One region of the Kitasatospora sp. P5_F3 genome, then DNA from elsewhere that is predicted to be linked to it. Evidence: riboswitches for the same ligand, from Rfam matches in the RefSeq annotation. Region 1 holds a riboswitch; each other region holds the start of a gene.
The links. Region 1 has a riboswitch for cyclic di-AMP ahead of ACXJMZ_RS18335 (M23 family metallopeptidase). Riboswitches for the same ligand answer to the same signal wherever they lie in the genome.
Positions count from the first base shown of each region.

Region 2: it holds a riboswitch for cyclic di-AMP, as region 1 does, so the genes downstream of both, ACXJMZ_RS24490 (NlpC/P60 family protein) here and ACXJMZ_RS18335 (M23 family metallopeptidase) in region 1, are expected to answer to the same signal.
Region 3: it holds a riboswitch for cyclic di-AMP, as region 1 does, so the genes downstream of both, ACXJMZ_RS00905 (glycoside hydrolase family 16 protein) here and ACXJMZ_RS18335 (M23 family metallopeptidase) in region 1, are expected to answer to the same signal.

Region 1 is NZ_JBFUMY010000029.1:23,591-28,227, forward strand. It holds gene ACXJMZ_RS18320 (class I SAM-dependent methyltransferase) at 1-300, opposite strand, end outside; gene ACXJMZ_RS18325 (sensor domain-containing protein) at 390-1,136, opposite strand; gene ACXJMZ_RS18330 (hypothetical protein) at 1,262-2,146, shown strand; gene ACXJMZ_RS18335 (M23 family metallopeptidase) at 2,189-2,995, opposite strand; cyclic di-AMP (ydaO/yuaA leader) riboswitch at 3,007-3,170, opposite strand; gene ACXJMZ_RS18340 (YiaA/YiaB family inner membrane protein) at 3,386-3,676, shown strand; gene ACXJMZ_RS18345 (tautomerase family protein) at 3,711-3,908, opposite strand; gene ACXJMZ_RS18350 (alpha/beta fold hydrolase) at 3,998-4,637, shown strand, end outside.
Region 2 is NZ_JBFUMY010000044.1:15,267-19,903, reverse strand. It holds gene ACXJMZ_RS24495 (NlpC/P60 family protein) at 1-700, opposite strand, end outside; gene ACXJMZ_RS24490 (NlpC/P60 family protein) at 925-2,013, opposite strand; cyclic di-AMP (ydaO/yuaA leader) riboswitch at 2,024-2,188, opposite strand; gene ACXJMZ_RS24485 (C40 family peptidase) at 2,555-3,583, opposite strand; gene ACXJMZ_RS24480 (NYN domain-containing protein) at 3,782-4,637, opposite strand, start outside.
Region 3 is NZ_JBFUMY010000001.1:219,161-223,797, reverse strand. It holds partial or broken gene aceB (malate synthase A) at 1-191, shown strand, start outside; gene ACXJMZ_RS00915 (allophanate hydrolase-related protein) at 246-632, shown strand; gene ACXJMZ_RS00910 (hypothetical protein) at 693-1,367, shown strand; gene ACXJMZ_RS00905 (glycoside hydrolase family 16 protein) at 1,375-2,436, opposite strand; cyclic di-AMP (ydaO/yuaA leader) riboswitch at 2,441-2,597, opposite strand; gene ACXJMZ_RS00900 (glycoside hydrolase family 16 protein) at 2,723-3,862, opposite strand; gene ACXJMZ_RS00895 (EF-hand domain-containing protein) at 4,243-4,637, opposite strand, start outside.

The DNA.
Region 1 (4,637 bases):
CTCGGGCCGCAGGTGGGTGGAGGGCAGGTGCCGGTCGGGGGCCGTCGCCAGCCGGGCGGCCATGCTGTCCCGGCCGGCCCGGGCCAGCGCGGTGAGTTCGGGCAGCGGGGCGGCGTACGCCGGGTCGGTGGCGATCACCGTGACGCCGAGTTCGCGGGCCTCGGCGGTCAGTCCGGCGGCGCCACCGGGGCAGTCCAGGACCGGTCCCGGCAGAGCCACCAGGGCGGCCCTGGTCAGGCCGAACAGGCCGCAGTACTCGTCCAGCGGACGGGAGGTGATCAGCGTGCTGGGGGTGTGCACCGGGCCTCCCGAGGATGCGTCAGGCCCGGTACCGGGGAGCGGTACCGGGCCTGTTCATCGCAGCACGGGAGCGGCGGTGCCGCATCCGGTCAGCGGCTGCCGCACAGCCCCTTGACCGCGATCCGGGAGATGTTGGTCAGGCCCCGGATCAGCACCGGGGTCAGGAAGACCAGCAGCAGGCCGAGCAGCGAGACGCCCGCGATGTCCCGGGCCGAGCTGATGTAGTACTCGTGGTGCACGCCCGCGTCGGTGGTGAAGTCGTACACCCGGTAGCCCGGCCAGTCGGTGTAGCGGGCGAACACCCAGTGGTAGGCCGGGTAGAGCGCGACCACCCAGCCGGTCACCAGGAAGGTCACCGTGAGGGTGAAGCTCAGGATGCTCCAGGGCAGCATCAGCACCTGGTACAGCGCCGCCTTCCAGCCCGCCCTGTCGGCCAGCCGGGCGGTGACGGAGCCCCAGAAGCCGGGCCGGGACGGCACCACCGGGGCGGGTGCGGCGACCTCGGTGGCCAGCAGGGTCTCGGCCCGGTACCGCTCCAGCGCGGCGAAGCCCCGGGAGCCCGAGGTGAACAGGGCGAGCACCGGCAGCCCGAGCGCGGTGACCACCAGGCCGAGCCCGAGCGAGAAGAAGGTGACCACGAAGGTGAAGCCCAGGATGGCGAGCGGCAGCGAGCCGAGCACGAAGCCGACCTCCCGGTAGGTGGCGGCGGCGAACGGCGCCCACCAGAACCTCGGGTGCACCCGGCTGCTGCTGTTGCTGCTGCTGCGCTCGGCGTACGGGAAGGTCTGACTGGTCATCACCGGCTCCTCGGTCTCGTTGTCCTGCTCGCTGCCCACCCCTCAAAGGTGCCCGATCGGCGCCCCCGGCGACATGAGGTCCACCGGCGGACCGGGGGTAGGGAGAACCCCACCCCTGTCCGGGGCGAACGGCCCCCGGCCCGGGCACCGGATACCGTACGGGGGTGAACGACGACGACCTCCGGCTCAGCCCGCGTACCCGTGCCGACGACCTGCTCAGGTGGGCGGCCGACCAGGGTCTCGACCCCGTCCCGGTGGAGGCGGTCCGAACGGTGCTGGCCCTGCTGGAGCTGGGCGACGGCCGGATGCACGACGGCTACCCGGAGCTGAGCTCGCCGGTGGTGGAGCAGCTGCTGTACGAGCGGATCTACATGTACGTGCAGCCGGCCTCCGACCCGGGCGCGTACGGGCGGGCGGTGGGGCTGCTGATCGACCATCAGCGGGCCGCCAAGCGGCTGAACGCCAAGCGGCACGAGCGGCTGCACGCCGAGGTGGAGTGGCAGGGCGAGCTGCTCTGCGGGCTGCTCCGGCAGCCGCACCTGGTCACCTGGCCCCGGCTGTACACGCTGCTGCTCCGGGCGGCCGGGGTGGACACCTCCGACCTGGCGGCGGTCCGGGCCTGGCTGGACGGCTTCCGCGAGCTGACGGCGGAGCAGCGGGCCGAGGCGTTCGGCGCGCTGACCGAGCTGGACGAGATCGACGCCGACGGCGGCTGGGGCCGGACCAGGCTGATCTCGATCGGGATGGCCACCGACGGCGCCCGGCTGCTGCTGGAGAACCGGCTGATGCAGCGCAGCTACCGCAACCTGGCCGGGCTGAACGCGCTCGGCCTGCCGATGCCGGACGAGCTCTCCGGCGACTTCGACGGCTTCGAGGCCGCGGTGGTCGAGGAGGCGCTCGGGCTGCTGGGTGAGTGGACCGTCCCGGGGCTGCCCGCCCTGCTGGTGCACGAGTACCCGGACCTGGCCCCGGAGCCTGGCACCGAGGAGATCGAGGCGTACCTCGCCGAGCAGGCGGAGCGATCCGGGGAAGCCGAAGCGACCGACTGACCGGAACGGGCCCACCGTCGGCGGGCCCGTTCCGACGGTGTGTCAGGGGTTGATGCCGCGCTCGCGCAGCCAGTCCAGCGGGTCGACCGGGGCGGCGCCGTCCGGGCGGACCTCGAGGTGCAGGTGCGGTCCGGTGACGTTGCCGGTGGCCCCGACCTTGCCGAGCACGGTGCCGGGGGCGACCTCGCCCGAGGCGGTGGCGATCGAGGACAGGTGGCAGTACCAGATCTCGGTGCCGTCGGTCAGGGTCTCGATCACCCGGTAGCCGTACGCCCCGGACCAGCCGGCCGAGGTGACGGTGCCCGCCCCGACCGCGGTGACCGGGGTGCCGGTGGCGGCCGCGAAGTCCAGGCCGGTGTGCAGGTGCGACCAGTACGAGCCGGACTGGCCGTAGTGGGCGGTCAGCTCGTAGTTGGTGGTCGGCGCCGCGAACGCGCTGCGCTGCTCGGCGCGATTGGCCTCGGCCTCCTGGGCGGCCCGCTTGGCCTCCGCCTCCTGGGCGGCGGCCAGCCGGGCGGACTCGTCGGCGGCGGTGCGCTGCCCGTCGGCCTGGAGCTGGATCCGGGCGGCGAGGGCGAGACCGGGGTCGGCGGAGAGCAGGTGCTGCTGCCCGGCCTGGTCGGCGGAGTCGGCGGCTGCCACGGCGGGCGGCTGCGGGGCCGCGGCGGCCGGGGTGGCGGCAGCGAAGGCGGTCGCGCCGAGGGCGGCGGTCATCGCGGTGACGCCGATCAGCGGGCCGCCGGAGCGGGGCTGACGGGGCATCCGGTGCCTGGCGGCATCCGGGTGGTCCAGCAGCAGCTGGTTGCCGGAGTCGGTACGAGGGTGTGCCTGGGAGTGCGTCGACGCCACGGAGGCGCGCTCCTTTCCTTCCTTCTCGCCTACCGGGTTAGCTGACGGGTTCGGAGCAGGAAGGTCTCCTACGACCGGGTTTGGGGCCCGGCCGATTCACCCCAAGGAACGGTGGTTCCCCGGCTCCCGGACCCACCGGTGACGGCGGGTCCTGAGGATTAGGCGACGGCGCACGGTGCCGTTCTGGTACGGCGTTGCCGACCGCGCTGCGTTATCAAACGTTAATCCTAGGAGCCCGTGATTCCAAGCGGCTAGAGAGGTGCAGTCCATCTCTTCTGACGACCCGTGACCGGAATGCGGCTTTTGCTCTTTCACTCGGTGACGGTGCGCTACCGGAGGTTGAGTATCCGTACTCAGGTGCGCGACAAGGGAGTTGGAGACCCTCAGGACATGAGCCCTTCGATGCAGCCGCGGACCACCAACGCCTACTACCTGCAGGCGGTCCTGTCCTTCGCCCTGGCCAGCTCGGCCCTGGTGATCGGGATCGCCTACCTGCCGGTCAACCCCTGGATGCGCGGCTTCCTGGCGGTCGGCCTGCTCTACGAGATCACCGCGGCGTTCACGCTCGCCAAGGTGATCCGCGACCGCCAGGAAGTCGGCGAGATCTCCAGCCGGGTCGACCAGGCCAGGCTGGAGAAGCTGCTCGCCGAGCACGACCCGTTCCGGGTGGAGGGGATCTGAGCGGCGGTCAGCCCGCCCCCATCTCCGCCCCCGGTCAGCCGTTCGCCCGCTTGGCGGCGTAGGTCTCCCCGCCCGCCGCCCAGTTCTCCAGCGGGATCTCCTCGATCACCACGGTGACCGCCGCCGGGCTCACCCCGGTGATCCGGACGTACGTCTCGGTGAGCTCGCGGGCGATCTCGGCCCGCTGCTCCACGGTCCGACCGGCCAGCTGCTTGACGTTGATGAACGGCATGACGACCCCTCAGGTTCGGTGCGGTGCGATCACCCGCACGCTATCCCAACGCCTCCCTCTTGACGGCTATGGCTATTAGCCTTAGCTTTATGGCTATGACGAAGAACCTCACCACCCAGTACCTGGATGTCCCCGGCGGCCGACTGGCCTACGACGACACCGCCACCGAGACCGGCCTCCCGGTCGTCCTGCTCCCCGGCATGCTCGACTCCCGCACGGTGTACCGGCACCTGCGCCCGCTGCTCACCGCCGCCGGCCACCGGGTGATCACCCTGGACGTGCGCGGCTTCGGCGAGTCCTCGATCGCCTGGACCGACTACTCACCCGCCGCGATCGCCGAGGACACCCTCGCCCTGCTCGACCACCTGGGCATCGAGCGGGCCGCCCTGGTCGGCAACTCCTACACCGGCGCCACCGTCGTGAAGGTCGCCACGCTCGCCCCCGAGCGGGTGGCCGGCATCGCCCTGATCGACGCCTTCATCGAGAACCTGCCGCCGAACGCCTTCCAGCGCGCCCTGGTCAAGACGCTCGGCACCCTGGTGGTGTGGTTCCCCGCCGCCTGGGGCGCCTACCTCAAGAAGGCGTACCCGACCGGCGGGCCCGCCGACCTCGCGGAGTACCGGGCCGCCGCCGTCGCCGCCCTGCGCACCCCCGGCCGCAAGGTCGCCACCCGTGGGCACGTCACCGGTGACTCCGCGCCGGTCGGCTGGACCGCCGGGGTGAGCCGCC
Region 2 (4,637 bases), on a different contig from region 1:
CGAGGTCGAGCCGCTCGGCCCCCCGGGCGGCCCGCTTGGCGGCGTCCCTGGCGTCGTCGTCGACCATCCTGGCCCGCTCCCCCGCACCCAGCGAGTTCAGCAGCCGCTGGGCCTTGGCCAGCCTCTGCTTGACCTCCTGCTTGCTCTCGTTCAGGGTGCGCCGGACGGACTCCAGCTCGGCCAGCTTGGCCGTGGTCTCGGCCCGCCGCTGGTCGAGCCGCCGCTGACTGTCGATCACCTGGCGCAGGGTGTCGTTCTGCCGCTCCGCCGACTGGTCCAGGGTGCGGGCCCGGTACAGGTAGCCGGCCGGATCGGAGTCCAGCATCAGCTGGACCGCCGGGTCGATGCCGCCCGCCCGGTACTGGGCGGCAGCCACCGAGCCGAGCCCGGAACGCAGTCTGTTCAGCTCGTCCTGGCCGGCCGCCACCTGGTTCTGCAGCGAGCCGGTGTCGGCCTGCAGTTGACGCTGCTGCTCCAGGGCCGCGTTGAACTTCTCCGAGGCCTGCTCGGCCTCCTCGTAGAGCTGGTCGACCTGGGCCTTGACGTCCTTACGGGTCGGCGGCTCGGCCGGGGTGCCGGGAGCGGCCCCGGCGGCACCGGCCGCGGCCATTCCGAGCACCGTGGTGGCCGCGGCGGTGAACACCAGCGCCCGGGTGAACCGGCGGGCACCTGGCAGGGGAGAACGACTGTACGTCGACATACCGGCGGCGGCTCCGTTCCTGCGCCGGGCCACCGCCGCCGCCCCGGTCGGGCGGCTGTCCTTGCGAAGGTCCGGGGGCAGACGTTAGCGAGTCGCAGCGATCTAGTCCAAACCCCTACAGTGCCGAATATTTGACCACCAATCGGACATCTGCTCGGCCCCCCGGAAACGCCGCAGGCCCGGCACGGGGCCGGGCCTGCGGGTGGGGCCTGTCTGACGGGGGGTCAGACCCGGACGATGCGGGTGATCGGCATCACCGTGGCGGACTCGTGCCGGACCAGGGTGCCGGTGCGCGGCGCGTGCACGATCTGACCGTTGCCCACGTAGAGGCCGACGTGGCCACCCCCGCGGTAGATGATCAGGTCACCCGGCTTGGCGTCGGCGATGTTGGTGCCGATGTTCTGGCCGGCGCCCATCTGCGACTCCGACGTGCGCGGCAGCGAGATCCCGGCCTTGTTGAAGGACCAGACCATCAGGCCGGAGCAGTCGAAGCTGTTCGGGCCGACGGAACCGTAGCCGTACGGCTTGCCGATCTGCGCCTCGGCGGCGGCGATCACGATGGCGGCGTAGGAGCCGGCCGGCAGACCACTCAGGTCGGTCCGGGTCTCCGAGCGGGAGGCCCGGGCGGAGTCGTCCGTCTTGGGGGCGGCGGCGGCAGCCTTGGCGGCCGAGTCGGCGGCGGCCTTGGCCTCGGCGGCCCGCAGCTCGTCCTGCTCCTTCTTGCTGAGCGTGTCGAGCAGGGCCTGCGCGGAGGCCAGCTTCGCCTGGATCTCGTCCTTGCCCGCCTTGAGCTCCTGGGTGGTCCGCTCCAGGTCGGCGAGCTTGTTCTGGGCCTCGGACTTCTGCTGGTCGAGCTTGGTCTGCTCGCCCTTCAGCGTCTTGAGGGTGTCGGCCTGCGAGGTACCGAGCTGGCTCAGCGAGTCGGCCTGGCCGAGGAAGGCGTCCGGGCTGCTGGAGAGCATCAGCTGGACGGTCGGCGATATCCCGCCGGTCCGGTACTGCTCGGCAGCGATCTCACCCAGGGTGCCCTGAAGGGTGGTCACCTGGGCCTGCTGCCGGGCCACCTCGTCCTGGAGGCCGGCGACCTGCTTCTGCAGGGTCTGCTGCTTCTCCGTGGCCGCGTTGAACTTCTCGGTCGCGTCCTCGGCCTGCTCGTGCAGCTGGTCGACCTGGGACTTGACCTCGTCCTTGGTGGGAGTCGGGTCGGCATGCGCACCGGTCTGGGCGGACAGTGCCACTGCAGCAGCAGCGGCCGCCGTGATGATCGAGACGCGGGTGCGGCTGGCAGGCTTGGGACGACGATGGGACGCCACGAAGGCCGGCTCCTTCTTCCTACGTCCGCCTACCGGGTGAGCTGACGGGTTCGGGCTGGAAGAGATGCCCTACGACGCCTCACCGCCGAGCCGTCTTGCGACGGTCCGTCAGCCTGGCGCCGATTCACCCCGAGGAACGTGGTTCCCCGGCTCCGATCGACAGCGCCCTCGCTGGGGCTTCCCCGTAAGGCAGTTGGACTGCCTCGCTGTGTCTCGGACTCGGCGGTAACCCCCGCCGCCACCCAGGCTGGGTGATCGACTGTGCGGTGGTTCGAGAAGGACCCTAGTAACCCAACCGTGATCGGTTCAAATCCTTGTAGGAAAAAAGTCGGAATGAAGTCGTGATTCTTTGGTGATTACGACCGAGCGTGATCGAAAATGTACGCTGCGCCGATGAATTCTCAGGATGTGGTCACAGCGAGGCCCGCCAAAGGTGTCCCAGATCACAGGGAGGTTTTGGCGGGCCCGCGCGTGTCACAAGGCGTCAGTTGTGAGCCTTGATGGGGAGATGTCCGTTATGCCGTATCAGGCTGACGGTGGATCAGACCCGACGGATGGTCTTGATCGTCATCGCGTCGGCCTTCATCACCTTCACCACGTCACCGGTGTGCGGCGCGTGCACCACCAGGCCGTTGCCGATGTACATCCCGACGTGGTGCGCGTCGGAGTGGTAGATCACCAGGTCGCCCGGCTGCGCGTTGGCGATGTTGGTGCCGACGTTGGTGCCGACCGAGGCCTGCTCCTGCGAGGTGCGCGGCAGCGAGACGCCGGCCTGCGCGTACGCCCAGACCATCAGGCCGGAGCAGTCGAAGGAGTTCGGTCCGGTGGCGCCCCAGACGTACGGCTTGCCCTGCTTGCCCATCGCGGCGCCGACCGCCACGCCCGCGTAGCCGGCTGCGCGCGGCAGCGAGCCGACGTCGATCCGCTCGGCGCCGCGCGAGGAGCGCTCGCCCTGGATCGCCGCCCGGTCGGCCGCGCTCAGCGAGTTGAGCAACTGCTGGGCCTCGGCGAGCTTCTTCTGGACCTCGGCCTTGGCGTCGTTCAGGACCTTGGTGTTGCGGTCCAGCTCGGCCAGCGTCTCCGCGGCCTCGACCTTCTGCTGGTCGAGGCGGCGCTGCTGGTCCTGGAGCGACTTCAGGGTCTGCGTCTGGGTCTGGTTCACCTGGTCGACGCTGGACGCCTTGGTCAGGTAGTTCTCCGGGTCGGAGGAGAGCATCAACGCGACCGAGGGATCCACCCCACCGTCGCGGTACTCCTGCGCCGCCACCGCCGCCAGGCCACCCTGAAGCTGCGTCATCTGCTCCTGCCCACGAGCCACCTGGTCCTGCAGCTGGTCGGCCTGCTTGCGCAGCTGCTCGGTCCGCTCCTTGGCGCCGTTGAAGCGCTCGGCAGCCTGCTCCTGCTCGTTGAAGAGCTGGTCGACCTGGACCTTGACCTCGTCCTTGCTCGGCTTGGCCGGCGCCGCATACGCACCCGCCTGCGCCGAGAGCGCGACCGCGGTCGCTGCGGCAGCGGTCAGCACGGACACCCGTGCACGGCTCGCCTGCTTGGGACGACGGTGGGAAGCCAAAGGAAGAGCTCCTTCATCACTCCTGGACCCGATCTCACCCGTTCGGGTGCATGTCCAGAATATAGGTTTGACGCCAGACCCTAGTGAAGTTGTCACGGGTGCGCCACTCCCCTACCGCCACGAACTTCCGTCCGCAGACCGGAATTCACCGGACCGACACAAGCCGGTCACCCTGCCCTGACCAGCCGTCAGCCACATTCACGGCCTGGCCAGCCGCTTCAGCAGGAGCAGCGAGGCCACCGGGCGCGCGCCGGCCTTCTTCACGCCGTCGGCGACCTCCTTGTCGGTGGAGACCACCACCACCGCACGCCCCTGGGGCTCGGCCCTGACCAGCCGCCGGATCAGCTCGTCCGCGGTCTCGCCGGTCCGGCTGAACCGGACCCGGACCCCGCGCGGCGGTGCCAGGATAACCGGCACGTCCAGGTCCTGGCCGTCGAAGACACAGGTCACCTCGGCCTGGGTGCGCTGGGCCAGCATCGCCAGACCGCCGAGCAGCCGGATCCGCTGCTGCTCCAGCGGCAGCGTCGGGTACCCGGTCTTGGTCACGTTGTAGCCGTCCACCACCAGGTGGACCTGAGGGATCGCCAGCAACTGGTCCAGCAGCGCCGGGTCGTCCTCGGCCAGCGCCCGGCGGGCCACGTCGTGCGGCGAGGCCGAGGCCGGTGCCACCGCGTCCACCAGATCGGCCGGGTGGATCTGCGCCACCGGCAGCGCCAGCTCCCGCTGGAGTCCCTGGGCGGACTGCAGCACGGTGTCCAGCAGCAGCCGCAGCCGCATGTCCTCGACACTGCGGCCCTCCCGGGCCGAACGGCGGCCCGCCTCCAGGGCGGTCTCCAACTCGGCGATCCGGTGCCGGAGCCGACGGGCCTCGGCCTCGGCCGTACCGTGCTCGACGGCCGCCGCGGCCCGCACCTCGGTCAGCTCCGCCTGCACCTTGCGGGCCTCGGCCTGCGCCCGCCGGGTGTCGCTCTCCAGCGTGCGGACCTTCTTCCGGAGCGATTCGGCCTCGCGCCGTACGCCCTCGGAGTCGGCCCGGTGCCGGTCCAGGTCGGCC
Region 3 (4,637 bases), on a different contig from region 1:
TGGTGCTGGCCGACACCGGCGAGAAGGCCACCGCCGAGCTGGTCCGTCGGCTCGTGACCGAGGAACTCGCCGCGCTGCGAGCCGAGTCGGGCGACGCCGCGTACGCCGGTGGGCGCTGGAACGAGGCCGCCAAGCTCTTCGAGCAGGTCGCACTGGCCGAGGAGTTCGTCGACTTCCTCACCCTGCCCGCGCTCTCGCCCCCCCCCCCGCGGGGGGGCCCGTACGGCTTTCCTGAGGAGTACCTGATGGCACGCATCTTCTTCAACGGCCAGGCCATGGTGGGCGGCCCGTTCCACGCCTCGGTCGCCGACGCCCTGATCGGCCCGGTCAGCACCGCCCCCGGCTACCGGTTCTTCTCGATCGGCGACGTCTGCCCCGGCCTGCTGCCCGACCCCGCCGTGGACACCGCCATCGAGGGCGAGCTCTACGACGTGGACCTGGCCCACCTGCGCGACGTCATCCTCCCCGGCGAGCCCCGCGAGCTCGAACTCGGCGTGATCGAGCTCGCGGACGGCTCCGCCTGCCTGTCGATGCTGCTGGCCCGGGGCGAACTGGAGCGTGGCGTGCACCGGGAGATCACCGAGCACGGCGGCTGGCGCACCTACCTGGCCACCCTGGGCCGGACCGCCTGACTGAGCGCCCTGTTCGAACACTGGTGCCCCGCACTAGAGTTGGTCTCAGGGGTGGACGTGATGAACACGGCACAGCGAGTGGTGCGACGGAATGTACTGCTGTCCCGACTGCTCACAGCACTGGCGGTACTGGCGCTGGTGATCCTGATCTACGGGACGGTCCGGGAGAACCTGCCGCCCAGACTGCTGAACGACTGGCCGTGGCGGCTCAAGCTGATGGACGGGCAGAGCGCCACGGCGGCCGCGCTGGCCACCACGGGCGCGGCGCTGGCCCGGGCCCAGTACGCGCGAACCGTCCGGCCGGCCCTGGGCTTCTTCGGCCGGGCGGTGGCGGGCGTTGCACCCGAGGAGCGGATCGCCTGGCAGGGGCACCTGCAGAACGCGGCCCAGGACGTGGCAGTCATCACCGAGGTGCGCTACCTGGTGACCTTCGCCGAGCCGACCGGGGGTCAGGCCGGATGGGTGGAGATGCAGCGGGCGGCCGAGCTGATTGCCGAGCGGGGAGCGGTCGTCGGGCACGACTTCCGGCTCTCGCTGATCGGCGCGGGGCGGCCGCTGCCCGCCCAGGGAAGGGCGATGCTGGGCTGGTTCACCGCCGAGGCGATGGCGGTGGTGGAGAGCGTCTGGATCCGGGTCAGGGTGACCGATCGGGTCGGTGACACCCATGAGCGGGTGATGGACCTGCTCGTGGGTGCGAACCGGGTACCGGTGCACCCTGACCCGGAGCTCTCCTGATCGGGGGTCAGGCGGTGGTCTTCCAGTAGCGGAGCGAGTCGATGCTGATGTCCGCGCTCGCACCCTGGGCCGGCTGGGTGCCGTCCAGGGCGGTCTCGGACTGCAGGACCCAGTGCATCGGGGTGTTCGGCACCCGGCTGGTGGAGTGGCCGATCACCTTGCCGTCCAGGGAGAAGGTCAGGCTGCCGGGCTGCCAGTCGATGGTGGAGGTGTGCCAGCCGCCGGCCATCGGGACGTTGGTCGAGTAGGCGTCCTGGTCGCCGCCGGAGGTGCCGCCCTGGCGGTGCATGAAGGCCGAGACGTTCCCGTTCAGGTCGCCCTCGGGGAAGTCGATCTCGCCGTCCCGGGGCCAGGTCTCGGAGTCCGGCCAGAGCAGCCAGGCGGTCTTGAAGCCGGCCGCCGAGGTGGTCTTCCAGGTCACCTCGAACTTCCCGTACAGCACGCCGCCGCCCGGGCCCACCGCGCCGGGGAGCTTGGGCACCGGCGCGGCCACGTGGGTGCCCGCGCTGTCCCGGTTGAGGTGCATGTTCAGTGCGCCGTTGGCGATCGAGAGAGTCTTGGCCGGGTCGTACGCGCCGTTCCTGCTGGTGTCCTGCCAGCCGCTCGGGTAGGCCCACCACTTGCTGTCGACCGCGCTCGGCAGGCCGGTGCAGTGGCTGTTCTGGATCGCGCCGCTGGAGCTGCAGCCGGTCCAGCTGCCGAGCGGGACGGACTGGCCGGTGAAGTCCTCGGACCAGGTGGGAGCCGGGCCCGTGGTCGGCGTCGCGGTGGGCGTCGGTGTCGGTGTCGGCGTCGGTGCGACGGTCGGGGCGGCCGTGGGGGTGGCCGTGGGGGTCGGCGTCGCGGTGGCGGTCGGCGTCGGCGTCGGTGTCGCGGTGGCGGTCGGGCTCGGGGCGACCGTCGGTGTCGGGGCCGGGGTCGGCGTAGGGCTGGGCTGCCAGCGCCAGTGGTTCTTGGTCTGCTGGGTCGAGCGCGGCGCGCTGCTGGCGACCTCGGCGTTGACGATCATGGGTATGGCGATCAGTCCGACGGTGGCGACCGCGCCTATCCGGGCATTTCGGGAAAGCATCGAGAGGTTCCCTCCACGACGCCTGCGAGGTGAGCTGTCGGGTTCGGGCCGTGGGTAGCCCGGCCGCCGGTACGGAAAGCGGCTTCACCCCGAGCCGTGCCACGAGGGCACGGCGACTTACCTGGGTCCCCCGCTCCTGTCCGATTCGGAGCTCGAACGACACCGCAGCCGGGCGGACAGGATTAGGCGTCCCGGCGGCGGGGCCCGCAACGACCGGCGGGCAACTCGTGCACAGTACCTGACAGGAATCCGACAGCAGGAGCCGCTGTTGCGTGCCTCACACCGGTCAGCCGGCCTTCCAGTACCGCACGGCGTCGACGGTGATCTCGGCCGTGGTGCCGCCGGCCGGGCCGGTGGCGGAGGTCTCGGACTGGAGCACCCAGTGCATGGGGGTGTCGGGAACCCCGGTGGTGGAGGTGCCGAGCAGGGTGCCGTCCAGGTAGAAGGAGAGCGAGTCCGGCTGCCAGTCGATCACGGTGGTGTGCCAGGCGCCGGCCATCGGGACGTCGGTCGGGTAGCCGTCCTGGTCGGTGTCGGAGGTGCTGCCCCTGCGGTGCATGAAGGCCGAGACGTTCCCGTTCAGGTCGCCCTCGGGGAAGTCGATCTCGCCGTCCCTGGACCAGAGCTCGGAGTCGGGCCAGAGCAGCCAGGCGAGCTTGAAGCCGGCCGCGTGGTCGGCCCGCCAGGTGATCTCGAAGCGGCCGTACCTGACGCCGCCGGCCGGGGAGGCGCCGGGCAGCTTGGGCGTCGGTGCCGCCACCCAGGTGCCGGTGTCGTCGCGGCTGAGCCGGATCGTCATCCGGCCGTCCGCGACCGAGAGCGTGCGGGCCGGGCTGTAGCTGCCGAGGCCGCTGGTGTCCGCCCAACCCTGGGGATAGGCCCACCAGTTGGCGTCCAGGGCGGCGGGCAGCCCGGTGCAGTGCCGGTCCCGGACGACGGGGGCGCCGACGCAGCCGTCCCAGCTGCCGAGCGGGACGGTCACCCCGTCGAAGCCGTCCGACCAGGTGGGCTCACCCGAGGCGGCGACCGTCAGGGTCTGCTCGGGCAGGTTGTGCCAGCCGCCTCCGGGGTCCTGCCAGAACCCGAACACCCGGTAGCTTCCGGCCGGCAACGCTCTGGCCTCGGTGGTGACCGTCAGGCCGCCGGAGCAGATCCGGACGTTGCGCGCACCGCCGGGGAAATCCAGGTTGGCCCCGCTCGCGCTGCGGACCGCCACGCCGACCCGCCGGGCCGGCACACAGACCCGCGAACGGACCGTCAGGGAGGCGGACCTGGCCAGCCCGGCGGTCATCGGAGGGGCGGTCAGCCGTACCTGTTCCACCACCGGTGGGGCGGCCGCGGCCACCCCGGAGAACGGCAGGGTCAGCAGTGCGGCCGCGACCGCCGAGGCAGCTCGGCGGCCGGTCGGCAACTCGATCTGGGGCATGCCCAGGAAGCTAACCCCGCGCCCCCGCCCGGGCCGGTCGGCACTCCGGGGAGAACCGAAAGAGGTCGTCGGGATGGTCTCGATGGAGCAGCGCCCGGACCCAGACCGACCGGCAATTGGGGGGCGGCGTCGCCCGCCACCTGTCGCACCTCGGGATCGTTCAGCACCTCGGCCGGCCCCGAGCTGCCCCAGCCGTGCACCACCAGCTCGGTGACGCCGCGCCCGTCCACGTCGGTCGGGTAGTCGTAGTCGCCCGCGTGATCCACCGTCAGCACCCCCGCCCCGGCCCCACTGTGGTGATCGAACTGTCGGGCAGCGAAGGGGAGTTGTCAACAGAATTGGCCGAGCCGCCCGGGCGGGGGCGGCCCGGCCCAGGGGGGTCAGATCAGCGGGCCGTACAGCTGGTTGCCCGGGGCGTCGGCGGAGCGGCCGGTGTAGTACTCGCGCATCGCGGCCAGCAGCTCGGTCACGCTCAGTGCGCCGCTGCCGTCGGTGTCCAGGGCCTGGAAGGCGGCCTGGCTCTCGGCGGGCTTGACGCCGAAGGTCTTCTGCCAGTCGTAGAACTCCTGGGCGCTCACCTCGCCGTCGCCGTCGGTGTCGAGCAGCGTGCAGATCGCCTCGGTGAGCGGGCGGAAGGTGGCGTCGAAGCCGGCGGCCGAGGCGATGAAGGCGCCCTTCATCCCGGCCCGGTACTCCGCCAGGCTGAGCCGGGAGTCACCGTCGGTGTCGGCGGCGGCGTACAGCGCGTCCCAGAACTCGGTCATGCCCAGCATCA